Regions from separate parts of the Listeria sp. ILCC792 genome, predicted to be linked through region 1. Evidence: predicted binding sites of a transcription regulator. Region 1 holds the regulator's gene; the other holds the start of a gene.
The links. Region 1 encodes NrdR, which represses ribonucleotide reductase genes. Its sites were predicted from a motif close to AACACNATATATNGTGTT; they were not measured.

Region 1 (12,698 bases):
TGTCAATCGCTGGTCCAACGCCAAATTTAGCATCTGGATATAATCGTTTTACCGCTTGAGCTAAAAGGTGAGCGGAGCTGTGACGTAAAATGCCAAGCGCATCCGCGTGGTCAGGAGTCACAATTTCAATTGCCCCGTCTTCTTCAATTGGTGTCACTAAGTCAACCAATGTGCCATTTATTTTTCCTGCTAATGCTTTCTTTTTAAGACTTGGGCTGATTGATTCTGCGATGTCTGCAGTTGAAACGCCCTTATCAAATTCTTTTACTGCGCCATCTGGGAATGAAATTTTCATGTGATCTACTCCTTTATTTAGATTACAACTAATGAATAAAGAACAACAAAAAAACTCGCCCCTCTAAACAAGGGACGAGTTTGTATACTCGTGGTTCCACCCAAGATTTGGAATAAGACGAGCTTACTCCCTCTTGTCGCCGTTAACGTGAGCGAATCGTCTATCTTTACTAGCTAAGCGTTCCAGATAGAAGTTCAAAGGTGGTCCAACTTAATTTACTGTTAGGAGGTTCTCAGCTACCCCTCCATCTCTGAAACATGCCATTAAGCGGTTGTCCTTATCATTACTTGTGATTTATTAGTACTCATTATACGCATAAAGAAATTTTTTTGCAAGCTTTTCTTTAAAAATTTTAATTTCGGCGATTGGTGCCGTTCAATTCGATTTCTTTGGCTAAAAAGCGAATGCGCTCCATGATGCGTCGTGCTTTTAGCTGCTCTTCCATCCCGTTTTGTGAAAAAGTAAGGTGGTTTTCGAGTTGTGCCATGTTGTAGTTCGATGAGAAAAATGTTGGCAGTTGCTCTTGCATGCGGAATTGTAAAATCGCGCCGAGCACTTCATCGCGCGTCCAAGCTGTCATCGCTTCTGCCCCAATATCATCGAGCATAAGGACTTCTGTTTCTTTGGCAAACTGGATTTTTTCGCCTACGGTATTATCGGAAATCGATTGCTTAATTTCACGCATGAACTCAGGTAAATAAACAAGCGTTGTCGAAACGCCGCGTAGCGCGAGTTCTCTTGCAATGGCTCCTAGCAAATAGGACTTTCCTGTACCAAAACTACCATGGATATATAAGCCTTTTACCATGCCAGCATCAGCTTCATATTCTTTCAAAAAATTAAAAGCTTCCACGAGCGCATATTGCCGCGCATCCTCATCTGTGTAAAATTGGTCGAGCGAGGCTTCGACAACTTGTTTCGGCATATAAAGCGAGCGAATCCGTCTTTCTACAGCACGGCGCTTGTCTTGTTCGATTTTTTCTGGTGTTGGATAGTATGTCACCGTCATAAATTCACCGTTTAAAACAAGTTTTGGCGCGTATCCAGGCATAAGCGTTTCTTTCTTTTCTTTAAAATTTCGGTCTTGCGTCATAAATTCATAAAGGTTAGAAATATTTTGATTGATCATTTGTTCGGAAATATCCGTCTTGTTTTCCGCCAAAAATGCGCGAATAGGTTCATACGACAGGACTTGTTCTTTCACTTGTTGGTATTCCTTTTCAAAGTCCCGTCCTTCAAATAACTGGCCTAGCGTACGTTCGATTTTATCCACTTGTTTCACCTACCTTTTCAATTGTTCTTTTATTTTTTGAACTTGCTCTTCAAGTGCTGTTTTCTCTTTATCCGAGAGCTTACTGTCTGCTGGTTTGGTTTCTTCTTTATCGAACCAATCTGGCAGCACTTCTTTTCTTTTATTTTGGGAAAAATGACGATTTCGTTTTGTGTTATTTTCCGGTTCTTCCTTCAAACGTTTATATTTCTCATGTTCAGAAAGCGCCAGCTCCATTGCTTCCTTTGCCGTCTTCACATTTTTACGCTTCCAATGAGCCGCAATCGTCATCATGTAGTTCTTCGAAAGCTTGCGGTCAAGCCGTAAAAGGACGTATTCAATGAGCACATTCATGACGGGTTCTGGTAAATTTTGTTGTGTCATCACGTCCTCGACAACGCGTAAATCCGTTTCAGCAGGCGTTGCTCCGTCCGCAATATCGACTAAAAGTTGGAACGGGGTCACACGTTCAAGGTAGAGTTGTAACGCTGTTTCGTCATTCATTTCGAGCGGAGGTGCTGCGTCTACATTTTCCTGCTTCGTCTGCAAAGTCGGCAGAGCGCGGTGCTCAATTTGATAGCTGTCCCGAATGATTTTCCGCAAAAGTTCGCAATTGATGGAGCCGTCTGTATTTAATGCGCGATATAAAAAGCTCGTCATTTCCTTTTCAGCGGTGCCGTAAATGCTATTCATATTTAAAATCGTCTGCTCCACTTCTTTTGTGATGGCAGAACGGCGAATTAAATTCGGCGACAAAATTTGGTAGAACGTCTTGAAATCAAAATTTTTCGCGTCCAGTTCAATTTCTTTCGGCCGATTTTTAGCAAACAACTCTTCGTTTTCCACTTCTGGACTCGCCACTTCATTCAAGCGAAACGCTTCAAACACGTCTTGGAAGGCACGCGTCACTTCTTGAAAATCGGACTCATGAAAGGCATCATCAGCAAAAAATTGACGTAGCCGGTTGTACTGGCGCGCCCCGATTTTACTATACAAATAAATATTTAATAAACCATCGTTGAAGAATTGCGCAGGACTTAGCGGTGGCAAGACTTCATACACATAACGACGGTCTTCATTTTCTGTCTGCACGTAGGTTTTTAGGAGTCCCAAACCTTCAAGTTTTATGCGCGCATCAAAAAAATCCTTTAAGCTTAAAGAAAGCATATTTAGAAGTTGTGTATGCGCGTGTTCTTTGCTCCACAAGCGATTCTCCTCGACTTCAGCAAGAAGCGTCTGATAAATAGCAAGACAATTCGCGCCCATGAGCGGCTGATAAAGCATTGTCGCCACTTTTTGATCGAAATGTGTGATGACGCCGTTCATTTTGACACGATAAGCATCGACGGGTCTAAGTTCCATCCAGAATTCACTCAACTGCTATCATCCTTTTTTATTTTTATCCATAAGTTCTTTTAATTCATCTACAAACACATTAATATCTTTAAACTGACGATATACCGAAGCAAAGCGCACATAGGCAACTTCATCAAGCTTCGCAAGTTTATTCATCACTTTTTCGCCGATGAGGTCAGAAGGAACTTCGCTATCTCCGATATTTCGAAGTTCGCGCTCAATTTCCGTTACAATTTCTTCTAGTTGTTCCATGCTAACAGGACGCTTTTCACAAGCGCGAATTAGACCACGGCGCACTTTCTCACGAGCAAATTCCTCGCGTGCCCCGTCTTTCTTTACGACAACAAGCGGACTTTCTTCCACTTTTTCAAAGGTTGTAAAACGAAAACCGCATTTCTCACATTCACGTCTTCTACGAATGGAGTTTCCATCATCAGCTGGTCTTGAATCCACAACACGTGTACCATTATATTTGCACGTAGGACATTTCATTCATTCGTTCAACTCCTAAGACTCATTTCTTTTTTATTCATTATACCATGACTTTAGTCGCTGTAAAAACTCATCCACTTGTTTTCTTGTTGTAGCAAGCGAATCATCATTATCAATGACGATATCTGCATAAAGTCGTTTTTCGGCGATGGGCATTTGACTTTCTATTCTAAGCCGCGCTTCTTTTTCAGTTAAATGATTGCGTTTCTTGAGCCGCGCTAACTGCGTTTCTTCGCTCGTTGCCACGACAAGCGTAATATCGACTAAATCTGTCAATTTACTTTCAAACAAGAGCGGAATATCAAACACAACCCACTTTTCCCCTTTAGAAAAAAGGATTCGTCGTTTAGCGAGCATATCGGCACGTACAAGTGGATGGACAATTTGATTCAGCAATTCTCGTTTCGCCGCGTCTTCAAAAATGATTTCGCCAAGTTTGGCGCGATTAAGCGTCCCATCTGCTTGTAAAATATCCGTCCCAAAAGCCTCAGCAATTTGCTTGAGCCCAGTTGTACCCGGCATGACGACTTCGCGCGCTGAAATATCCGCATCAACCACTGGAACACCAGCATCTTGCAGCATTTTGCTAACCGTCGATTTTCCCGTTGCAATGCTTCCCGTAAGTCCGATTGTCATTCCCATCATTTCCACCTACTTTTGGCATTTTGGACAAAAATGCGTCCCGCGTCCATTTAATTTTATTTTTTCAATTTCCGTCCCGCAAATCGGGCAAGGCTCGCCGCTTTGACCATACACAAACAGTTTTTCCTGATAACGACCGAGTTTTCCTTCTGAATTCACATAGGTGCGAATCGTGGAGCCGCCCAGTTCAACAGCCTCTGCCATAATCGTTTTTGTCGCCTCATAAATGCGCGTAATTTCAGTATTTGTCAAGGAATTCGCCGGCCGAGTTGGCATCACTTTCGCCATAAAACAAATTTCGTCCGCGTAAATATTTCCAACCCCTGCAACTAACTTTTGGTCTAAAAGCACAGTTTTAATCGCACGTGTTGTTTTCTTTAAGCCAGCCGCAAATGGCGCTTTCAAAAACTGCGCATCAAGCGGTTCAGGACCCAATTTTTGAATGGAACGCGTTTTTGCTTCACCAAATTTTTCAATCAGTTCAAGCGTGCCAAATTTACGAACATCTAAAAAGCGCAATTCCGTTTGATCAGTAAAATGGAAAATAACATGCGTATGCTTCGAAACTTCATCGGTTTCGTGATGCAATCGAAATTTCCCTTCCATGCGTAAATGTGCCAAGATGGAACAATTCGTTAAATCAAAAATGAGAAATTTGCCACGGCGTCTGACCGCTTCGAATTTTTCTCCCACAAGCAAATGAACGAATTCATCCGCTTCAGGCTGTACAATCATTTTCGTTACATTTACCGTCACTTGGTCGATTTTTTTCGAGATAATAAGGTCTGAAAGTGTACTTCGAACGTTTTCAACTTCTGGTAATTCTGGCATAATAGCTCCTTACTTCGCGTCATACCAAGTGTTTCCAAATGCCGTATCCACTTTTAGCGGAACGTTTAACAGAGCTGCATTTTCCATAACATCCGGAACGATTTTTTCTAAAATCTCAATTTCGTGTTCAGGAGCTTCAAAAATCAGTTCATCATGCACTTGAAGTAGTAAGCGCGCTTCTAATTTCTCTTTCTCTAAACGATCTTGCATCAAAATCATCGCTTTTTTAATAATATCAGCAGCACTACCTTGAATAGGCGTATTCATCGCCGTCCGTTCAGCAAAACTACGAACATTGAAGTTTCGACTCGTAATTTCAGGAATGTAGCGTCTGCGATGTAAAATCGTTTCCACGTATCCTTTTTCTTTTGCAAAACGTACGATAGAATGCATGTATTCTTGCACATCAGGATAGCTCGCAAAATAGCGGTCAATAAAATCCTTCGCTTCTTTTCGCGTAATCCCAAGATTTTGTGACAAACCATAATCGCTAATCCCGTAAACAATCCCAAAATTAACCGCCTTCGCTTGCCGACGCATGAGCGAATCCACTTCGCCCTCACTCACATGAAAAACGTCCATCGCCGTTTTCGTATGAATATCGTAGTCATGCTGGAAGGCATAAATTAAGTTCTCATCACCCGAAATATGTGCCAATACACGAAGTTCCACCTGCGAATAATCGGCCGAAAAAATCTTCCAACCCGCGACACTCGGCACAAACGCCTGTCGAATTTTCCGCCCTTCCTCCAGACGAATTGGGATATTTTGAAGATTCGGATCCACCGAGCTTAAACGACCCGTTTGAGCTAAAGTCTGATTGAAACGCGTGTGCACCTTTTGCGTTTCCTTGTCGATCACTTTTAGCAAGCCTTCAATATAAGTTGACTGAATTTTTCCAAGCTGGCGATACACTAAAATTTCATCGATAATCGCATGACTGCCAGATAAAGCTTCCAAAACATCAGCAGCGGTTGAATAACCCGTTTTAGTTTTCTTAATAACAGGCAAATTCAGCTTTTCAAATAAAACGACACCAAGTTGTTTCGGTGAATTAATATTAAATTCATAACCAGCGAGCGAATGAATCGATTTTTCAAGCGTCGCAATTCGTTCGGAAAGCTCCGCCTTCATTTCCAGCAATCGCTTCGAATCCACACGAACGCCCTGCATTTCCATGTCTGCCAAAACAATTGAAAGCGGCAGTTCTAGTTCAGTCATAAGCGCTAATTGTTCATTGTTTTCAAGTTCACGAATGAGCGGCTTTTCAAGCTCAAATGTAGCAACCGCCTTATAAGCTAAATGTTTTGCAACAATTTCTTCTTCCGGAATAGCGCGCTTAGCCCCTTTACCGTAAATCGCCTCGTCCGTTTGCACATTATCATAATCATGGCGCACCACAACGCTCGCAAAATCATCAATGTTGTCTGACGGATTAAGCAAATACGAAGCAAGCATAATATCGAAAGTCAGCCCTTCCGAGAGAATTCCAAGACGACTCGCCGCCACCTTTGTTTTTTTCGCGTCGTACACAATCTTTTGACTTTTTTCTGAGGAAAGCCAGTTTTTAAACGCTTCACTCGCTTGAGCAGTCTTTTCATTAAAGAAAAATGTCCCTTTTGACGAATGAACGGCAAAACCAACAAAACCAGCCGTATGATAATTTTCATTTTCTAATTCAATGTAAAGGGCCGTCTTATCCGCATAATGCGCGCTCGTAAACGCAGTTATCGTTTCAAATTCAATTTCAGCAAGCGGCTGTTTCTCGGTTGCTTCATCATCAAAATTTTTCAAAATGGATTTAAAATCCATCTCCTTTAAAAATGGAACTACTTTGTCCGCCTGGAATCCAGCGTATTTCGTATCAGCAAGCGACGTTTCAATCGGCGAATCCGTATTAATTGTCGCCAGTTCCTTACTTAAAATCGCCATCTCTTTATTGTCTAGCACTTTTTCTTTCAGCTTTTTGCCAGAAATTTCATCAGCACGCGCTAAAACGCCTTCGACCGTCCCACCAAATTCATGCAGCAATTTAAGCGCCGTTTTTTCCCCAACGCCCGGAATCCCTGGAATATTATCCGAAGAATCCCCCATTAAACCTTTCATGTCAATAATTTGCTCCGGTGTAAGACCATATTTTTCCTGCAAAGTCTCCGGCGTATTTTTTTCCATATCTGTAATGCCTTTTTTAGTAATATAAACCGTTACTTTTTCGCTTGCAAGCTGTGTTAAATCCCGGTCACCTGTAATGATAACCGTTTCCATATTTTCGCTTTCTGCTTTTTTTGCAAGCGTGCCAATAATATCATCGGCTTCATAATCTTTTAGCTCATAACGTGGAATATCATAAGCATCTAAAAGCTCACGAATAAACGGAAATTGTTCCGAAAGTTCACTTGGCGTTTTTTGTCGTCCACCTTTATATTCTTTAAACGTTTTATGCCGAAAAGTTGTTTTTCCTGCATCAAAAGCAACTAACACATGGTCAGGCTTTTCATTATCGATGACATTGTTTAACATCATTGCAAAACCATACACCGCATTCGTATAAATTCCTTTGTCATTTGTTAATAATGGCAACGCATAAAATGCGCGATTTGCAATACTATTCCCGTCGATTAATACTAATTTACTCACAGGAAAACCTCCTTCTATTCAAGTTCTCACTTATGACCATTTTACCATATATATTGGCTAAAAGAAAAAGCTGGAGATCATCTCCAACTTTTCCGAACGTTTTTTTATCATTTCAAAAATACAGCCCAGTAAAAATGTACGTTTTTATAGATTTTTAATTAATTCATCCGCAAATTCCGAACATTTAACTTCGGTCGCGCCATCCATTAGACGAGCGAAATCGTATGTGACCGTTTTGCTAGCAATGGTTTTTTCCATGGAATCAGTAATTTTCTTAGCCGCTTCTCCCCAGCCAATATGCTCTAAAAGAAGTGTCCCTGAAAGAATAACAGAAGATGGATTTACTTTATCTAAACCAGCATATTTCGGTGCCGTCCCGTGTGTTGCTTCAAAGATGGCATGTCCTGTGTCGTAATTAATATTCGCACCAGGAGCAATTCCAATCCCACCAACTTGGGCAGCTAGCGCATCAGAAATGTAATCACCATTCAAGTTCATTGTCGCCACAACATCAAATTCAGCTGGACGCGTTAAAATTTGCTGCAAGAAAATATCCGCAATCGAATCTTTAATTAAAATTTTTCCTGCCTGAAGCGCTTCTTTTTGTTGTTTATCAGCTTCCGCCGCGCCGTGCTCTTCCTTGATGCGGTCGTATTGATTCCACGTAAACACTTGATCCTTAAACTCGCGTTCAGCAAGCTCATAACCCCAGTTTTTAAACGCCCCTTCGGTAAATTTCATAATGTTTCCTTTATGGACAAGTGTCACCGACTCGCGTTTTTCACTAATCGCATATTCAATAGCCGCACGAACAAGGCGCTCAGTCCCTTCTTTAGAAACTGGTTTAACGCCAATTCCAGACGTTTCAGGAAAACGAATTTTATCAACGCCAAATTCAGCTTTTAAGAATGAAATGAGTTTTTCAGCTTCTGCACTACCTTCTTTAAACTCAATGCCTGCATAAATGTCTTCCGTATTTTCTCGGAAAATGACCATATCAGTGTCCTCCGGTCGTTTAACAGGCGAAGGTACACCGTTAAAATAGCGAACTGGACGAAGGCAAACGTATAAGTCTAATTCTTGACGAAGTGCAACGTTTAACGAACGAATTCCGCCACCAATTGGTGTTGTAAGTGGGCCTTTAATCGCAATGAAGTATTCACGAATTGTGTCAAGCGTTTCTTGTGGCAGCCATTCGCCTGTTTGATCGAATGCTTTTTCACCAGCAAGCACTTCTTTCCATTCGATTTTACGAGTTCCTGCATAAGCTTCTTTGACAGCAGCATCGAGGACACGACGTGCAGCACGCCAAATATCTGGTCCAGTCCCGTCTCCTTCAATAAAAGGGATAATCGGTTCATTTGGTGTATTTAAAACGCCATTTTGTACAGTGATTTTTTCAGCCATTCCATTTTCCTCCTTAAACTCTCTTTTCAATTGGTTGATAAACGCGCGCTTCTGGCCCTACGTAAATCGCACGCGGGCGAATTAAGCGATTATCACGATATTGTTCAAAAATATGTGCCAGCCAGCCTGAAACTCGGCTTACTGAGAAGACAAGCGTAAATAAATCTGCATCAATTCCAAGCGCATGATAGACTGACGCCGAATAAAAGTCAACGTTTGGACGCAAATGCTTTAATTCCCAAACAGCTTCTTCTACCTGGCTAGACAGTTCAAACCATTTTTCCTCGTTTTTTTCTTTTGTAAGACGCTCAGACATTTCTTTTAAATGTTTCGCACGTGGGTCGCCGCCGCGGTAAACACGGTGCCCGAAGCCCATAATTTTTTGTTTTTGATCGATTTTATATTGAATATAGTCGCGCACATTACTAGAAGCACTATCAATTTCTACAAGCATATCAAAAACTCGTTCATTTGCTCCCCCGTGGAGAGGTCCTTTTAGAGCACCAATCGCTGCAGTAACCCCAGAGTAAACATCTGATAAGGTCGCGACGCAAACACGCGCTGTGAAAGTTGAAGCGTTAAATTCATGGTCAGCGTGTAGCACAAGCGCCTTATTCATCGCCTCAACAGATAGAGGATCAGCTTCTTCCCCTGTCATCATATACAGGAAATTAGCTGCAACACTGAGCCCAGGCTTTGGTGAAATTGGATCAAGTCCTCTACGAATGCGCGCAAAAGCAGCAACAATTGTCGGCATTTTCGCCTGTAAACGCAACCCTTTTTTATAAATGGACTCACCGTCATCAAGCTCCGATTCTGTATCAAACACACCCAGCATGGAAACCGTTGTCCGGAGCACACTCATCGGGTGTAATTTTTGATGATTTTGCATGCGTAAGCTCGTAATAATCGTGTCAGATATAGCCATATGCTCATTAATTTCATCTTTAAACTTAATCAACTCTTCCTTATTCGGAAGTCTAAGATGCCAGAGCAAGTAAACAACTTCCTCAAAGCTCACATTATTTTCGACTAAATCATCAATCGAGTAGCCCACATATTTTAATGTATCGTCTATAATCGAACTAATAGACGTTTCTGCTACGTAAACATTTTCTAATCCTTTTGAAACTGTCATAGAAATCCTCCTTCACGCTTCTTATTTTGTAAAGAAAGTAACCAGTTGCATGGCCATGTAGGCAATCCCTGCCGCAATAACAGGGCCAGCTGCAATGCCTCGAAATAACACAACAGCTAATATCGTCCCAAAAACGAGCGAAACCGTAATTTGCGGATCCGCAGCCATATAACTAACACCTTTTCTAGATAAAATGGATACTAAGATACCCGCCGATAAGCCAATCCAACCAGCTGGTGACTTAAACGATTCAATCAGGTCTTTAAAGCCAATTTGTCCTGTCGCAATCGGAATCAAGATGGCAATCGTAATAATGGTAACCCCCCAATTGATCCCTTTTGCTTGAACCACTTCCATAATCTTTGTATTTCCCGCAAAAAGTTTTAGTAAAATGACAACCGCCACGCCAATAATTAATGAGTTGTTTTTGGCGATAATCCCTAGTAATAAAAATAAGAGTAAAAATAGCATGCTTTCTGTAAACATTTTTGACACCCTTCTTGCTACCTTGAAAACACACAAGATAGAAAATATTATAGCACAAAATGAAGAAATAGTATAAAACAAACCTATCCTATTTTGAAAACAACATAAGAAAATACTATTAAAGTTTTTTCAAAAAGAAGCGAGCTTTTCACAGCCCGCACTTTTTACATATCAAAATAGTAGTCTGTTTTATGTTTTTTAGTCGTAAACCATTTCGCGAGCCTTGGTTTTATGAGGTTCCGTATAAAAGGAATGAAAAGAAGTAAACCAAGAATCGTTGTTAAAATACCCGGAATGGTCAATAATAGCGCAGAAATAAAGAAACAAATTGTATCTAGCAAATACGGCGCCACCGTTCGACCATCACGAATATTTCTAAAAATATTCCGCCCTACTTTTTTAAACATATAAACGCCAAGTGTCGTTGAAGCAATTTGAACAAAAACAAGCGGCCAAAAACCAATTGCCTTAAACAGCCACACATAAATAAGAAGTTCAACAAAGCCGTATAAAATCCAATATAAAAATACATTTTTCAAGCTATCAACTCCAATGATAATCATATTTTTATTATAACGCATTTTGCTTTGATAAAAAAACAAAAGGCTAAGACACTCTTAGCGTCTTAGCCCTTTTGTTAGTTATTTTTAGATTATTTCATTTTAGTGTGTTGCTGTTTTACCGTTATATACGCTGCCTTGGCGTGCGTCAACTGTAACAGTTTCACCGTCATTGATTAAAGATGTCGCATCTTTTGCACCCACAACGACTGGAATGCCTAAATTAATTCCTACAACAGCAGCATGGCTAGTTAAACCACCTTCTTCGACGATAACTGCGGCACTCTTCTCAAATGCTGCCATCATGTCTTTATCTGTTGTCTTCACAACTAGAATTCCGCCTTCTTCAGCTTTAGCTAGCGCTTCTTCATTTGTTTTCGCTACAATCGCTTTTCCACTTACAGAACTACGTCCGATTCCGTGGCCTTTTACGACTTTTTCACCGATTAGTTGAATCTTCATCAAGTTTGTTGTACCACTTTCAGTTACTGGTACACCAGCTGTGATGATGATTAAATCGCCTTGTTGTGCTAATCCAGAAGCAATGGATTCTTTAACAGCAAGATCAAACATATCATCTGTATTTTGAACTGGTTCTGCTAGACGCGCATATACGCCCCATGAAAGTGCCAATGCACGACAAACATGTTCGTTAAATGTGACCGCTAAAATATGAGATTTTGGACGGTATTTCGAAATCATGCGTGCGGTATGACCACTTTGTGTCGCAGCAACAATTGTTTGAACATCTAAATTACGAGCAGTGTGTCCTACTGCTTGACCAATTGCTTCAGTCATATCCGTATTAGCATGCATTTTAAGCGCAAATTTGTCTTGCGCGATAAGTGCTTCTTCAGTGCGAAGTGCGATTTTTGCCATCATTTGAACGGATTCAACTGGATAATCCCCAGCAGCTGTTTCACCTGAAAGCATGATGGCATCAGTACCATCAAAGATAGCATTCGCTACGTCTGACGCTTCCGCACGTGTTGGGCGCGGGTTACGTTGCATAGAATCAAGCATTTGAGTAGCAGTTACAACTGGTTTTCCTAATTTATTACATTTACGGATTAATTCTTTTTGTACAATTGGAACTTCCTCAGCTGGAATTTCAACGCCAAGATCACCACGTGCAACCATTAAACCTTGAGAAACTTGAAGGATTTCATCGATATTGTCGACACCTTCTTGGTTTTCGATTTTAGGAATAATTTGAACGTGAGTTGCATCGTTATCTTCTAAGATTTTAGTAATTTCTAACACGTCAGAAGCACGACGAACAAATGAAGCCGCAATAAAATCAATACCTTGTTCTAAACCAAAACGGATGTCATTCGCATCTTTTTCGGTAATTCCAGGTAAGTTAATAGAAACGTTAGGAACGTTAACACCTTTTTTATTTTTTAAAACACCTGCGTTTAAAACTTTTGTAACTAATTCGCGGTTGCTTGCGTCTTTTTCTGTAACTTCTAAGCCGATTAGACCATCATCTAAAAGAATGCTAGAACCAATTTCAACATCATCAAAAAGTTCACCGTAAGTAACAGAGAATTTTTCTTTTGTACCTTCAACTGGAGTCATGGA
Region 2 (12,698 bases), on a different contig from region 1:
GCAGTTGGAGCGCGCAAAAAGGAAAAAGGCGAAGCGTTTGCTGCAGAATACGGGATTCAAACGGTTTATGACGACTTTGATGTGCTTTTTGCCGATGAAAATATTGATGTTGTGTACATTGCGACGCCAAATTCGCATCATTTTGAATTTATGATGCAAGCTGTGCAAGCCGGAAAACATATATTAGTCGAAAAGGCGATAACGATAAATACGGCGGAACTCGTTGCCGTTCAAACGGTTGCGGCGGAGAAAAATTTGATTGTTGCCGAGGCGATGACGATTTTTCACATGCCGCTTTATAAAAAACTAAGAGAAATTGCGAACTCGGGGAAACTTGGGGAGCTTAAAATGATTCAGGCATCGTTTGGTAGTGCGAAGCCGAATGATCCTACTAATCGCTTTTTTAATTTAGACCTTGGCGGCGGGGCGCTGCTTGACATTGGTACTTATGCTTTGTCGTTTGCGCGCTTTTTTATGAACGAAACGCCAACCGAAATTTTGACGACAGTGAAAAAATATGAGACGGGCGTAGACGAGCAATCAGGCATTATTTTGCGTAATGAAAAAATGGAAATGGCGGTTGTAAGTTTAACATTCCGTTCCAAAATGCCAAAACGAGGCATCGTCGCCTACGAAAAAGGCTTTATCACAATTGATGAGTATCCGCGATCGAGCCAAGCAAGCATCACCTATTCAAATGGCAATCAGGAAATTGTGACTGCCGGCGATTCAAACAGAGCGCTCTCCTATGAAATCCTCGATATGGAAGAAAGCATTGCGAACGGGGCAAGCCAAACGATGGCACTCACTGAAGATGTGATTCAAATTATGACGAATGTGAGGGAACAATGGGGAATTAAATTTCCTTTTGAGAAATAGAATAAGCGGTCGTCTATAATTAGACGACCGCTTATTTTTATTGAAGTGGGAGGATTAGCTTAGTCAATTAATGCAATTTCAGATTCTTTGTCGAAGAAGTGTGCTTTGGACATTTCGAAAGCAAGTGTTAGTGTTTCGCCGTTTACGTGATCTGTACGGGAATCAACACGTGCTACGAATTCGTGTGAGCCAACTTGATTGTGGAGCATGAATTCAGCACCAGTAAGTTCAGCCACAATTGTTTTCGCTTCAAAGGCATAATCAGGATTAGCTTCAATCATTAGAGGTTCATCGTGAATATCTTCAGGACGAATGCCGAAAACGATTTCTTTATTGTCATAGCCTTTTTCTTTTAAGACTTTCAATTGGCCTTCTGGAATCGAGATGGTGAAGTCATCACCAATGAAATGGCCATTTTCTATCCGACCGCTAAAGAAGTTCATCGCAGGGCTACCAATAAAGCCAGCTACGAACATGTTAACAGGGTGATCATACACTTCTTTTGGCGAACCAACTTGTTGGATAACACCATCTTTCATAATAACGATGCGAGTCGCCATAGTCATCGCTTCGGTTTGGTCATGGGTAACGTAAATCATCGTTGTATCAAGTTTTTGATGTAGTTTTGTAATTTCCGCACGCATTTGCACACGAAGTTTAGCATCTAAGTTTGATAGCGGTTCATCCATTAGGAAGACTTTTGCATCACGTACAATCGCACGACCTAAGGCAACACGTTGTCTTTGTCCACCAGAAAGCGCGCTTGGCTTACGTTTTAAATACTCGGTTAGGCCTAAAATTTTGGCCGCATCTTCAACACGAGTTTGAATTTCGGCTTTTGGCATTTTACGAAGCTTAAGACCAAACGCCATGTTATCGTAAACGGTCATATGTGGATATAAAGCGTAGTTTTGGAAAACCATTGCGATGTCGCGGTCTTTTGGTGCCACGTTATTCATCATTTTTCCATCAATATAAAAGTCACCTTTTGAAATTTCTTCAAGACCAGCAATCATTCGAAGTGTTGTGGATTTACCGCAACCAGACGGACCAACGAAAACGATAAATTCTTTGTCCGCAATTTCCAAATTGAAGTCTGATACAGCCGTTACTTTATTATCATAAATTTTATACACATGTTGTAAAGATAATTGAGCCATTCTATTCGCCTCTTTCTTTTTAACTTACTTGTATTGTAAATGAAAACGCTTTACAAAAACTATGGCAACATGCACAAAAGCCGAATGAATTTTTTGGGCATGTTGACAAAAGTTAGCTGAGCAGAAAAGGGTGTTTTTGAAAAGGGACGAATGTCTTGTTTTAGAAAAGCATGGTGCCATGCACTTATATTTGTGAAATTAAGAACTAAAGGCCTATTTTTTTCGAATATCTAGGAAATCACTTTAAATGATACTTTATATTGTGTTATGATTATTTTGCTGATACAAGATATAGTTTTTATAACGGTGGGGAAATACTGTTTAAAAACAGACTGAAGATAATCGGGGGAATGAGTTATGTACATGGAGCAAGCTGTAGAACAAGTTGTTATCAAACGAGATGGACGAAAATCGAGTTTCGATTTGATAAAAATTAGGAGTGCAGTGCTGGCATCAATGAAAAGTATTCATGTGGAGGATGAAGCTTTTTTAGATGATATTGTGGTTGAAATTGTGAATTCTTTACCAAGTGAAGGGGAATTAACGATTGATGAAATTCAGCATACGGTTGAAAATGCGCTGATGAAATCCGCTTATCCAGATGTTGCACGAAGCTACATAGAATACCGCCATGACCGCGATGCTGTACGTGAAAATGTGACCGACATGACGAAAAGTGTTCAAAAATTACTTGAAAAAGACAAGACGGTTGTCAACGAAAATGCGAATAAAGACGCGACTGTATTTAATACGCAACGCGATTTAACGGCTGGAGCGGTTGCTAAAAGCTATGCGCTGAAATATATGCTGCCTAAACACGTATCAAACGCGCATTTAAAAGGAGATATTCATTTTCACGATTTGGATTACAGCCCGTACCACGCGATGACGAACTGCTGTTTAATTGACATTAAAGGAATGCTTGAAAAAGGGTTTACAATTGGGAATGCGAATGTGGAAAGTCCGAAGTCGATTCAAACTGCGACCGCGCAGATCGCGCAAATTATCGCGAATGTGGCGAGCTCACAATACGGCGGTTGCTCCGTCGACCGCATCGATGAAATTTTAGCGGGTTATGCTAAGCGCAACTATGCGAAACATGAAAAGGAAGCGGGCGAGTGGGTTGTTGCTTCCAAGCAAAAGGAATATGTTGAAGAAAAAACGCGCAAAGACATTTATGATGCCATGCAAAGCTTGGAATATGAAATCAACACGTTATATACAAGCAATGGTCAAACGCCATTTGTCACGCTCGGTTTTGGTCTTGGGGAAGATTGGTTCGCACGCGAAATCCAAAAAGCGATTCTCACTGTTCGCCTTGGCGGAGTCGGCAAAGATAAGCACACGGCGATTTTTCCAAAACTTGTCTTTTCGTTAAAAAGAGGAACGAATCTGGAGGAAAACGACCCTAATTATGATATTAAACAACTGGCGTTACAATGTTCTGCTAAGCGTATGTATCCCGACGTTTTAAGTTTCGACACGCTAACGAAATTGACGGGGGACTTCAAAGTTCCGATGGGCTGTCGCTCGTTTTTGCCAGCGTGGAAGAACGAAAACGGCGAGTTTGTGAATGCCGGCCGAAATAATCTTGGCGTTGTCACGCTTAATGTTCCGCGAATCGCGATTCAAAGCGGCGGCGACCAGACGAAGTTTTGGGATATTTTCCATGCGCGCATGCAAACTGTAAAAGATGCCCTTTTATTCCGTTTAAATCGTGTCAGAGAGGCACGCCCAGAAAACGCGCCGATTTTATATAAATACGGGGCTTTCGGGAAGCGACTACAAGACGGCGATGCAGTTGACGAACTCTTTAACAAAGAGCGTTCCACCATTTCAATCGGCTACATTGGTCTTTATGAGGCGGCGACCGTTTTTTATGGTGGCGAGTGGGAAACGAATTCCGAAGCGAAAAACTTTACGCTCGACATCGTGAAAAGTTTGAAAGAATACGCGGACGAGTGGAAAGCAGAATACGGTTACTGGTTTAGCGTCTACTCTACACCAAGTGAAAGCTTGACCGACCGTTTCAATCGCCTAGACCGCGAAAAATATGGCGTTATTAAAGACATAACCGATAAGGAATACTATCAAAATTCATTCCATTTCGATGTGCGCAAAAAAATTACACCGTTTGAAAAAATTGATTTCGAAAAAGAATATCCAGAGTTTTGTTCAGGTGGCTTCATTCATTACTGTGAGTATCCAAAAATTGTACACAACACCAAAGCGTTAGAGGCTGTTTGGGACTATGCCTACGACCGAGTTGCTTATCTCGGAACAAATACGCCAATTGATAAATGTTATGAATGCGAATTTGAAGGTGAGTTTTCCCCAACAGAAGAAGGGTTTAAGTGCCCAGAGTGCGGAAACACAGATCCTGAAAAGGCGGACGTTGTGAAGCGAACTTGTGGCTATTTGGGCAATCCGATGAAGCGTCCGATGGTTCACGGGCGTCACGTGGAAATTTCGAAGCGTGTGAAACATATGGAGCTACGTGATGAATAATCCAGCGCCAAAAGAATGGCAATCTGAAAAACTAAGTCGCGGTTTTATCGCGGACTATAAAGCGTTTAATTTTGTGGACGGGGAGGGCGTCAGATGCAGTCTTTATGTATCTGGTTGCCCTTTTCATTGTGAAGGTTGCTATAATAAAGCCGCGCAGTCGTTTCAATACGGCGTGCCGTTTACAGAGGAACTTTTAGAAAAAATTGTCCGCGACGTTCGGCATGAGTCCGTGCAAGGCTTAACACTTCTCGGCGGAGAACCATTTCTAAACACGGAAACTTGTTTAACGGTTTGTAAAAAAATTCGCGAGGAGTTCGGCGACTCAAAAGATATTTGGTCATGGACCGGCTACACGTGGGAAGAAATGATGCAGGAATCAGAAGATAAACTCGAGCTACTTTCTTATGTCGATGTGCTCGTTGATGGCCGTTTCGAGCAAAAGCTTTTTGACCCCAATTTAGCTTTCCGTGGTTCGAGCAATCAACGAATTATCAATGTAAAAAAATCAATGGCAAGTGGTAAAGTTGTTTTATATAAGTAAAAGCTTGGTCGCTATGACCAAGCTTTTTTCATGGTTAAAGATGACTTTTTACAAAAGTATTGCCATCTTCTCTTTTTAATAAATTCTGATTGACTAAGTTTATAAGAATTTTGTCCAAAGTTTTGCGCGAAACGCCACCATATTTGGACAACATTGTTTTTGTAATAAAACTAGGGATTTCAAAATAACCGTTTATTTCGGGAGCTTCCACTTTTTGACAGAAAGTTTGTAACGTATAAATGATGCGCTTATCAGTGGGAAGATCAAATTTCATGAGTTCAAAACAAAATGCCGAAGAATTTTCCGTAACTGCATTTAGCAGCCATTCCATATATTCGATTTTATTTGAAGCAAAGTTTAGAAAGAATTCTCGGTTTACAAAAGCAACTTGTGTTTCACTATCACTAATAAGACGTAATTGATCATGCACGCCCATTTTATAGGGAGATTGGTGGATAACATTACCTGGAACAAAGAATTGTAAAATTTGAAAGGTCTTATTTTCCAAATGGAAACAACCCTCCAAAATAATGACTATATGTGTATCCATTTTTTGAATCTCAAGCGTCTGATTTCTCTGTATTGTCTCGAATGCTACGTGTGAAGGATACACCTTGCTTTGATTCAAATCCTCAACCATACTGAGCAGCTCGCTATGATTCATAATATCGTCATCTCCCAACAATTTATACTATCATAATAACAGAAAAAAGTGAAGAATGACTGTTTATTGCATTATAATTAATAAAATTTTAAATGAAATCTTTATGAAGGGACTTTTACAAAAAACCTTTTATTTTCGATTCGTACAAGCTCTTTTTGCATTAACGACTCTAAAATTTTATCAAGTTGTTTACGTGAAATATTCCCATATTTCGCGAGTTTAACCTTATTTATAAAAGAAGGTACAGCGAAATAGTCATTTTTTCGAGTTGTGTTTAACTTTTCACATAAATATTGTAATGTATAAACAACCCTACCTTCTGTAGAAAAGTCATATTTAATAAGCTCATTGTACAAGTTCATATTGTTAAGTAAAGTCATCTCAAGTAGCCATTCCATATAGGAAGGTTTATTCGTTGCGAAGTTTAGAAAATATTCCCGGTTAACAAAAGTAATCTCAACATCTGTATCGCAGACTAAAAATAGATTTTTTTCTAAATTTAAACCTGCCACTTGTTGGTTAATGACGTCACCTTTTGAGAAAAAATGAAGAATCTGTGCATTTTTATTTTCCATATGCACAGTCCCTTCATGAACCACAATGAATTCATTTAAAAAGCGTTTCCCATCAATAATTGAGTTTTTAACTAATTTTTCAAAATTTATCCATGAGTTATCAAGTTTATTAGAGTTTAAGTCTTCTAAAATCTCTTTAGTTCTGTCGGTAAACAATTCAATCAGCTCCTTTTTTTTATTATCATAACAAGAATGAAACGAATGAATATGTGGAATTTACACATTTTTTTGCTGTTTTTTGTTTAAATTTAGTCAAATGTTTTATGAAATCATGCTTACAAAATAATGATTAAGGGAATGGAGAGAAGAATAACTTTTTAGAGGAGTTGACACACATGAAAGAGAACGCGACAAGAGAAGAAATGAACGAGCAGTTTATCGAAGATCAATTTTTTGAATCGGGGCACACGGGCTTAAAAGTTCGCCAAATACTCATCACGATTTTAGCATGGCTAGTCTTTTTTCTGCCATTCGGCTTAGTGTTGTTTCCCATTTTATTTTTAAAGGAACGCGTCATTATTTTTGCCGCTTTTGAAACAGCCATTCGGATTTTTCGAATACTTGACATCTTTTTATTAGTAGCCATTATTTTTATTGTCATTTATTTCTTATTTCTCACACACAAAACGAATAAAAATTTCGAAGAACGCTTGCAAAAAGAAATTACATACGATGAATTTGAATCAAATACACGAGAAGCTACATTAGAAGCATTTTTTACAGAGCGATTTGGGGATAAAGCAGAACGGGAGGCCGCAAAATTTGTGTCCATACCTGAAGAAAAAAATATCGATGAAACTACAATCCGTGATTTATACAAAGAAAAAGGGGTAGAACTCAAATGAATTTAAGTCTTTTTCATACAGGAAATACCGTTTTAGATATGACAATGACCATCTTTTTTGTTATTTTGCTTACTTATCCTATTTTAGGAGGACTTGCTTGGTTTTTCGGAGCGTTTTGTTATTCTTATTTGTTCAAATATAGGCAAGAAACTTGGACAAATATTCCGCCAGAAGTAGAACCATTTATAACCATTATGGTTCCAGCACATAATGAAGAAATCGTTATCGAGGATACAATCGAATATTTAATGAACAAAATAAACTACAAAAATTATGAAGTGCTTGTAACAGACGACGGCTCCACAGACACAACGCCAGAAATTTTAGCACGGCTAATGGATAAATACCCCAACTTACGCGTCGTCAGAATCGAGAAAAACAAAGGGAAGGCACACGCATTTAACATTGGCACAAGCTTTGCGAAAGGCGAACTCATTTTAAGCAATGACGCTGACACTGTTCCCGAACCAGATGCTTTATGGAAATACGTCAATTATTTTATCCGTGAAGACGGAAGAAACATCGCCGCCGTGACCTCCAATATGGACGTGCAAAATCGTTCAACACTCGTTGGGAAGTCTCAAACCGTCGAATTTTCAAGCATCGTCGGCATTATTAAACGGACCCAAAGCAGCGTTTTTGGTGTTATCTATGCCTATAGCGGGGCAAACACAATGTACCGAAAAGCCGCTCTAATGGACGTTGGCATGTTTCGCCAAGACCGCGCTACAGAAGACATTAGCATCGCTTGGGATCACCAAATGAATGGCTGGCTATCGATTTTCGCCGCCGATATTATCTTTTTCATGGAAGTGCCCGAAACCTTAAACATGCTTTACAAACAACGCAAACGCTGGGCAAAAGGTGGGACAGAAGTGTGGCTGACAAACTTCAAAAAGGTAGTGTCCCACCCGTTTCAAAATCTCGGCCGAACATCCCTATTCATTGACCAAACGCTAAGCATCTTGTGGACCTTCTTCTTTTGGATTTCGAGTATCATTTTTGTCGCTCGCTTCATCTATTTACTGTACATCTGGGACATCCCACAAATCTGGCTCATGCTCGCTGTCGCTTTCGTCTTTGTTTGCTTCGAAATGATAGCCGGCGCTCTCCAATTGTTCGCCGCCCTACTAATTGATGACCGCGGGAAGAAAATGAAATACTTTATGTTTGCACCGCTTTATTTACTGTTCTACTGGATTATGAACGCTGTGACCATTTTAATGACATTCGTTCCAGCAGTGAAGACTATTTTAGGATTTGGCACAGGCGTCTGGACTAGCCCGGAAAGACGTCAAAAATAATAAAAAAAGTAGGCAAGACCACGACCATGGTCTTGCCTACTTTTTTTATTATGTTCTTTATAGTGAGCCTGTAATCCAAAGGCCGAATTGTGATAGAATGGCGCTGCCTAAGTAGGTTCCGATGAAAACAAAAACCGCAACGATGCCAATTTTCCAAGAAGTTTTGGAGAGGTCAACGAGATGGTCGGCAACGGAAATGCCTGCAAATGCTAAAATTGGCGTTGTAATGGATAGGAAATCAACGGCTGAAATAGCAGTTACAAAGAAGTCTGAGATTAGGCAGAAAATGAGTGATACTAGCGATACCCAACCGAGGACGGGGAAGTTACGCAAGAAGCCAACTGGCACTCTTTTCATTACATCAGATATGATAATACCTAGGAAAGCAAATAACCATAAAACGGCTAGCCCAATTAGGGTGTTTGTTACGATTGGCGTACCGTCAGGGTTTTTCCATAATTTAATTCCTTGCGTAAATAAAATAAGTGCTACGCTAAGTAAAAGGATTAAGCCCATTTTGATATATTTTTTACCAAGAGTTTCATTTTGCATGTTGTTTGCCTCCTCGAGTTAAGGTGCGGTACATAAATCTTTGAAGCGGAACAGCGAGGAAGACCATGGTATATGTTCCTAAGAAACTGGTCAAGAGCTGGCTGGCTGCTGCATAAGATAGTATGGTTGAGCTTTGTTCAGGAACTTGGGCTGCGAGCGTGGAGGACGCGGCTGTCATCATGCTAGCGGATCCAACGCCTGAACTCATGGCTAGTGCTCGAACGTCAAAGCCTAGAGAAAGCAAGAATGGTGCGAAAATACTAAAGAAGATAGCGCCGAATAAGGTTCCAATTAAATAGATGGATAATACGCCGCGTCCTTCTGCTGAATTTAGCGTGTATTTTTCCGAGATGTAGGCCAGTTCGCCTTCGCGACCGAGTCCTAGTGTTGCTCCGATTGCTTCGCGGCGCAACCCGAGCATGATGGCTACTGGGAGACCGAGCAGAACGGTACCTAGGTTCCCTAATTCTTGCAAGAGGAATACCCAGCCGATGCTTAGGATTTCTTTAATGTGCGGGGCTACATCGGCGCCGTATCGCGCCATTAGTGGTAACATAATAATGATTAAATATTGACCGGAAAAGCCAACATTTTCTTTGCTATAAATTTTCTTCAAGATGCCTTTTCGGAAAAATGGAATACCGAAAATCATTCCGATGGCAACGGCAAAAACAAGTGGCAAGACAGTGACAGTTACTGTGCCGAATTGGAGTGTCTTAATTCCAATCATTTCTGCGATTGTAATAATGATGAGCACAGTTGCGATTAAATAAATAAACCCTTTTTTCATGTTTTCCTCCCTAGTCTGTGATTGATTGGATTAGTTTTTCATATTCATTGTAGCTACGTTTATAAAGTTTCGTCGTGTCTAATTGCCCGTTCATTTCCTCGAACACTTGGCTCACAAAACGCGGGAATTGTTCCAACACAAAGCGGTCGTCTATCATGCGGAAATCATCGCCGTGAATGGCACCTGTGAAGCCACCATAGCTGATTTGAATGCACGGGAACATAAAGGCTAAATCGCCAATGTCACCAGCAGCTGCAATTCCGCCGCGGTCATCAATTAGGCCCGTGATTTCTTCATTTTTATCAAAAGCGTGTTTGACAAATGAATTTAAATAAGTGTCTTGAACGAAAGGCAAGTAGCCCATTTGTGTTTCTGTTTTGACATTTCCTGATAAGGCTGCCGCACTATGTTCTGCAGCGAGGTCAAGCTTTTTAGCAGTTTCCTGCATGTATTCAATAGACTTGGTACGTAAATCGGTTCCCACAGTAACGCGGTTTGGAATCACGTTTGTCGACATGTTGCTATTCATCAAAATTGGATTAAAACGGACAAGCTGATCATCGCGAACTTGCTGTCTGAGTAGCCCGAGTGCGACGTTGAACATTGTGGACATGCTATAGGCATTTACGCCGCTGAACGGGTCGAAACCAGCATGTGTTGCTTTTCCTTCAAAGTGATAACGTTTATAAAGAAAGCCGGCTAAATCGCAACCAATTTCGATGGTCGGCTCATCAAATGTTTCCCCAATTGAATGCACGCAAACACCAAAATCAATATCGTCAAACACGCCAAGTTTCATCGCTTCCGGCTTGCCGCCGTAGTAGGTAATCGTTCCTTCTTGTCGTAAAGTTTCGCGGTAGTCAAGATCTAAATATTCTTCTGCTGGAATAAAAACAAAGGCGATGTTGAAATCATAGTTTTTATAGGCAGCTGTTTCAATGAAATAGGTATACAGCGAAAGAGCTGTCGTTATCTGTGTGAAATGCCCACAATTATGCGCGGCGCCAGTCTCTTTGTCGGCACAAAAGTGAGTAGGTGCGTACACAGCGTCTAGTTCAGCGATAAAAGCCATTGTAATAGGCTTATCTTTTGAAAGGTATGTTTTGATACCCGTAGTGCTAAAATAATCCAATTCAATTTGATTATTCTTACTTTTCAGAAAGTCCTCGACCAATTGTTTCGTTTTCCACTCTTTGTATCCTAATTCGGGGTTGTTGAAAATCTGATTAGCAATTTTCTGCATTTCGTCAAACTGCTCTTTGAAAAACATCTTTATCCTCCTAACCTTTTTAATCTACTTCTTATGATAAAGACAATAAAAAGTGAAGTCAACCCTATTTTAAAGAAAAATACGAATGATTTGTTTGAATTTCCATTTTTTATACGTATATAAGCCTGTAATGGCACTAAAAAACCACCCCCGTGACTGGAGGTGGCTTCATAAATGATTATTTTGCTTGTTCTTCGACGCTTTTGTTAGTATCGTAGTTTTTCTTAATATACTGGTCGATGAATTTCGTTACCTGACTACCTTTCAGTTCAGTGAGGTCAGGAATTTGATCCACATCAAGTTTAACATCGTCTAAACCATAATCCGGTAAGTCTTGCTCAATACTTTGAACGGTGCTTTTAGGCATCGGGGACCCGGATATTGTAACCGTAAGAACATGTTTATCCTCGTTATAACTTTGATCCAAAACAACATAATCCGAAAATTCATTCGTAACAAATTGGTTAATAGACGATTTTTCCATACTATCTTGGACAAGTATAGAAGCAGAAAAAATACTTGGAATAATAATGAAAAGCGATAAAATAATTAAAAAGATATTGATGCGCCGTGTGTGTTTGCTATTCTTCGCTGTATGTAAGGGAAAGCGCATAAATCTAATGCCGATAAATGTGGCTATCATAATGAAAGCACAATTAATAATAAAGAGGTAAGAGGCACCTAAGAAATACGAAAAATTCAGCGTAGCGATGGCATACCCAATTGTACAAACTGGCGGCATTAACGCCGTTGCAATGGCTACCCCGGGAACGATATTTGTACTCGTCTTTTTAGAAGCCCCGATAATTCCAGCAACGCCACCTGCAAAAGCGATAATTACATCCCAAATCGTTGGGGCAGTTCTTGCGATTAGTTCATCACTGGCATAGGTTATCGGTGAAATCGTGAAGTAAAGAGTGGCCACTACTAGGCTTACTAATACCTCAACGAGTAGTAACAGTGCTGCTTTTTTGACGATATAAAAATCAAGGACGGAAAGTCCGTACCCTACACCTAAAATAGGCGTCATAAGCGGGGAGATTAGCATCGCCCCAATGATAACGGGAATAGAGTTCATATTTAATCCGATGGAAGCAATTAAGATAGCGCACATTAAAATGACAGAGTCGCTAATTTTAATTGTTAAGTCAGAATTAATTTTTTCCCTAAATTCTTGTGCATTATAACTTGTACTGGCCATAATTTCTCCTTATGAATAAAATGAGTTTGGTGACTTAATTTTAACCCGTAATAAAAAAAGCGGCAAATTTTTATTCCTGTGGTTTCTGCCATAAGCGGTATAGCTCAACGATATGAGCAACGATAATCAAAAGAAAAGATATAACCGTCCCAATGATAAGCATGCTCTCGTAGCTTTTCACTTTAGTCAGCCATTCCGAAAGCATCGTGAAAACACTTGTATGTTTGTCAATTTTCTTAGAAACTTCCTTGATTTTCTGAATGGACTTTTGCGGGTCATCCATGATGCGGGTAAGCGCGTCCTCAATTTCCTGTGAGTTGTGCGATAAAATCGTTTTTTTAGCGTTAACGACATTTGTATGTATATCTTGATACGTATGCAGCGATTGCACGGTAAATAAAATCATAAA

Region 2: a site for NrdR is predicted at 2,289-2,306, ahead of nrdD (anaerobic ribonucleoside-triphosphate reductase). Genes of this name have one in related genera too.

What each region holds. Positions count from the first base shown of each region.
Region 1 is NZ_FYBO01000001.1:372,984-385,681, reverse strand. Features, by position in the region: gene thrS (threonine--tRNA ligase) at 1-295, opposite strand, end outside; T-box leader at 363-588, opposite strand; gene dnaI (primosomal protein DnaI) at 648-1,568, opposite strand; gene CFS60_RS01845 (replication initiation and membrane attachment family protein) at 1,578-2,942, opposite strand; gene nrdR (transcriptional regulator NrdR) at 2,949-3,413, opposite strand; gene coaE (dephospho-CoA kinase) at 3,447-4,055, opposite strand; gene mutM (DNA-formamidopyrimidine glycosylase) at 4,065-4,886, opposite strand; gene polA (DNA polymerase I) at 4,896-7,523, opposite strand; gene icd (NADP-dependent isocitrate dehydrogenase) at 7,668-8,930, opposite strand; gene citZ (citrate synthase) at 8,944-10,068, opposite strand; gene CFS60_RS01810 (DUF441 domain-containing protein) at 10,090-10,554, opposite strand; gene CFS60_RS01805 (FxsA family protein) at 10,719-11,093, opposite strand; gene pyk (pyruvate kinase) at 11,217-12,698, opposite strand, start outside.
Region 2 is NZ_FYBO01000012.1:79,280-91,977, reverse strand. Features, by position in the region: gene CFS60_RS11915 (Gfo/Idh/MocA family protein) at 1-879, shown strand, start outside; gene CFS60_RS11910 (ABC transporter ATP-binding protein) at 939-2,039, opposite strand; gene nrdD (anaerobic ribonucleoside-triphosphate reductase) at 2,397-4,547, shown strand; gene nrdG (anaerobic ribonucleoside-triphosphate reductase activating protein) at 4,540-5,088, shown strand; gene CFS60_RS11895 (Crp/Fnr family transcriptional regulator) at 5,123-5,596, opposite strand; gene CFS60_RS11890 (Crp/Fnr family transcriptional regulator) at 5,854-6,483, opposite strand; gene CFS60_RS14100 (hypothetical protein) at 6,663-7,172, shown strand; gene CFS60_RS11880 (glycosyltransferase) at 7,169-8,476, shown strand; gene CFS60_RS11875 (hypothetical protein) at 8,534-9,028, opposite strand; gene CFS60_RS11870 (DUF3100 domain-containing protein) at 9,018-9,818, opposite strand; gene CFS60_RS11865 (M20/M25/M40 family metallo-hydrolase) at 9,829-11,088, opposite strand; gene CFS60_RS11860 (DUF389 domain-containing protein) at 11,267-12,289, opposite strand; gene CFS60_RS11855 (hypothetical protein) at 12,360-12,698, opposite strand, start outside.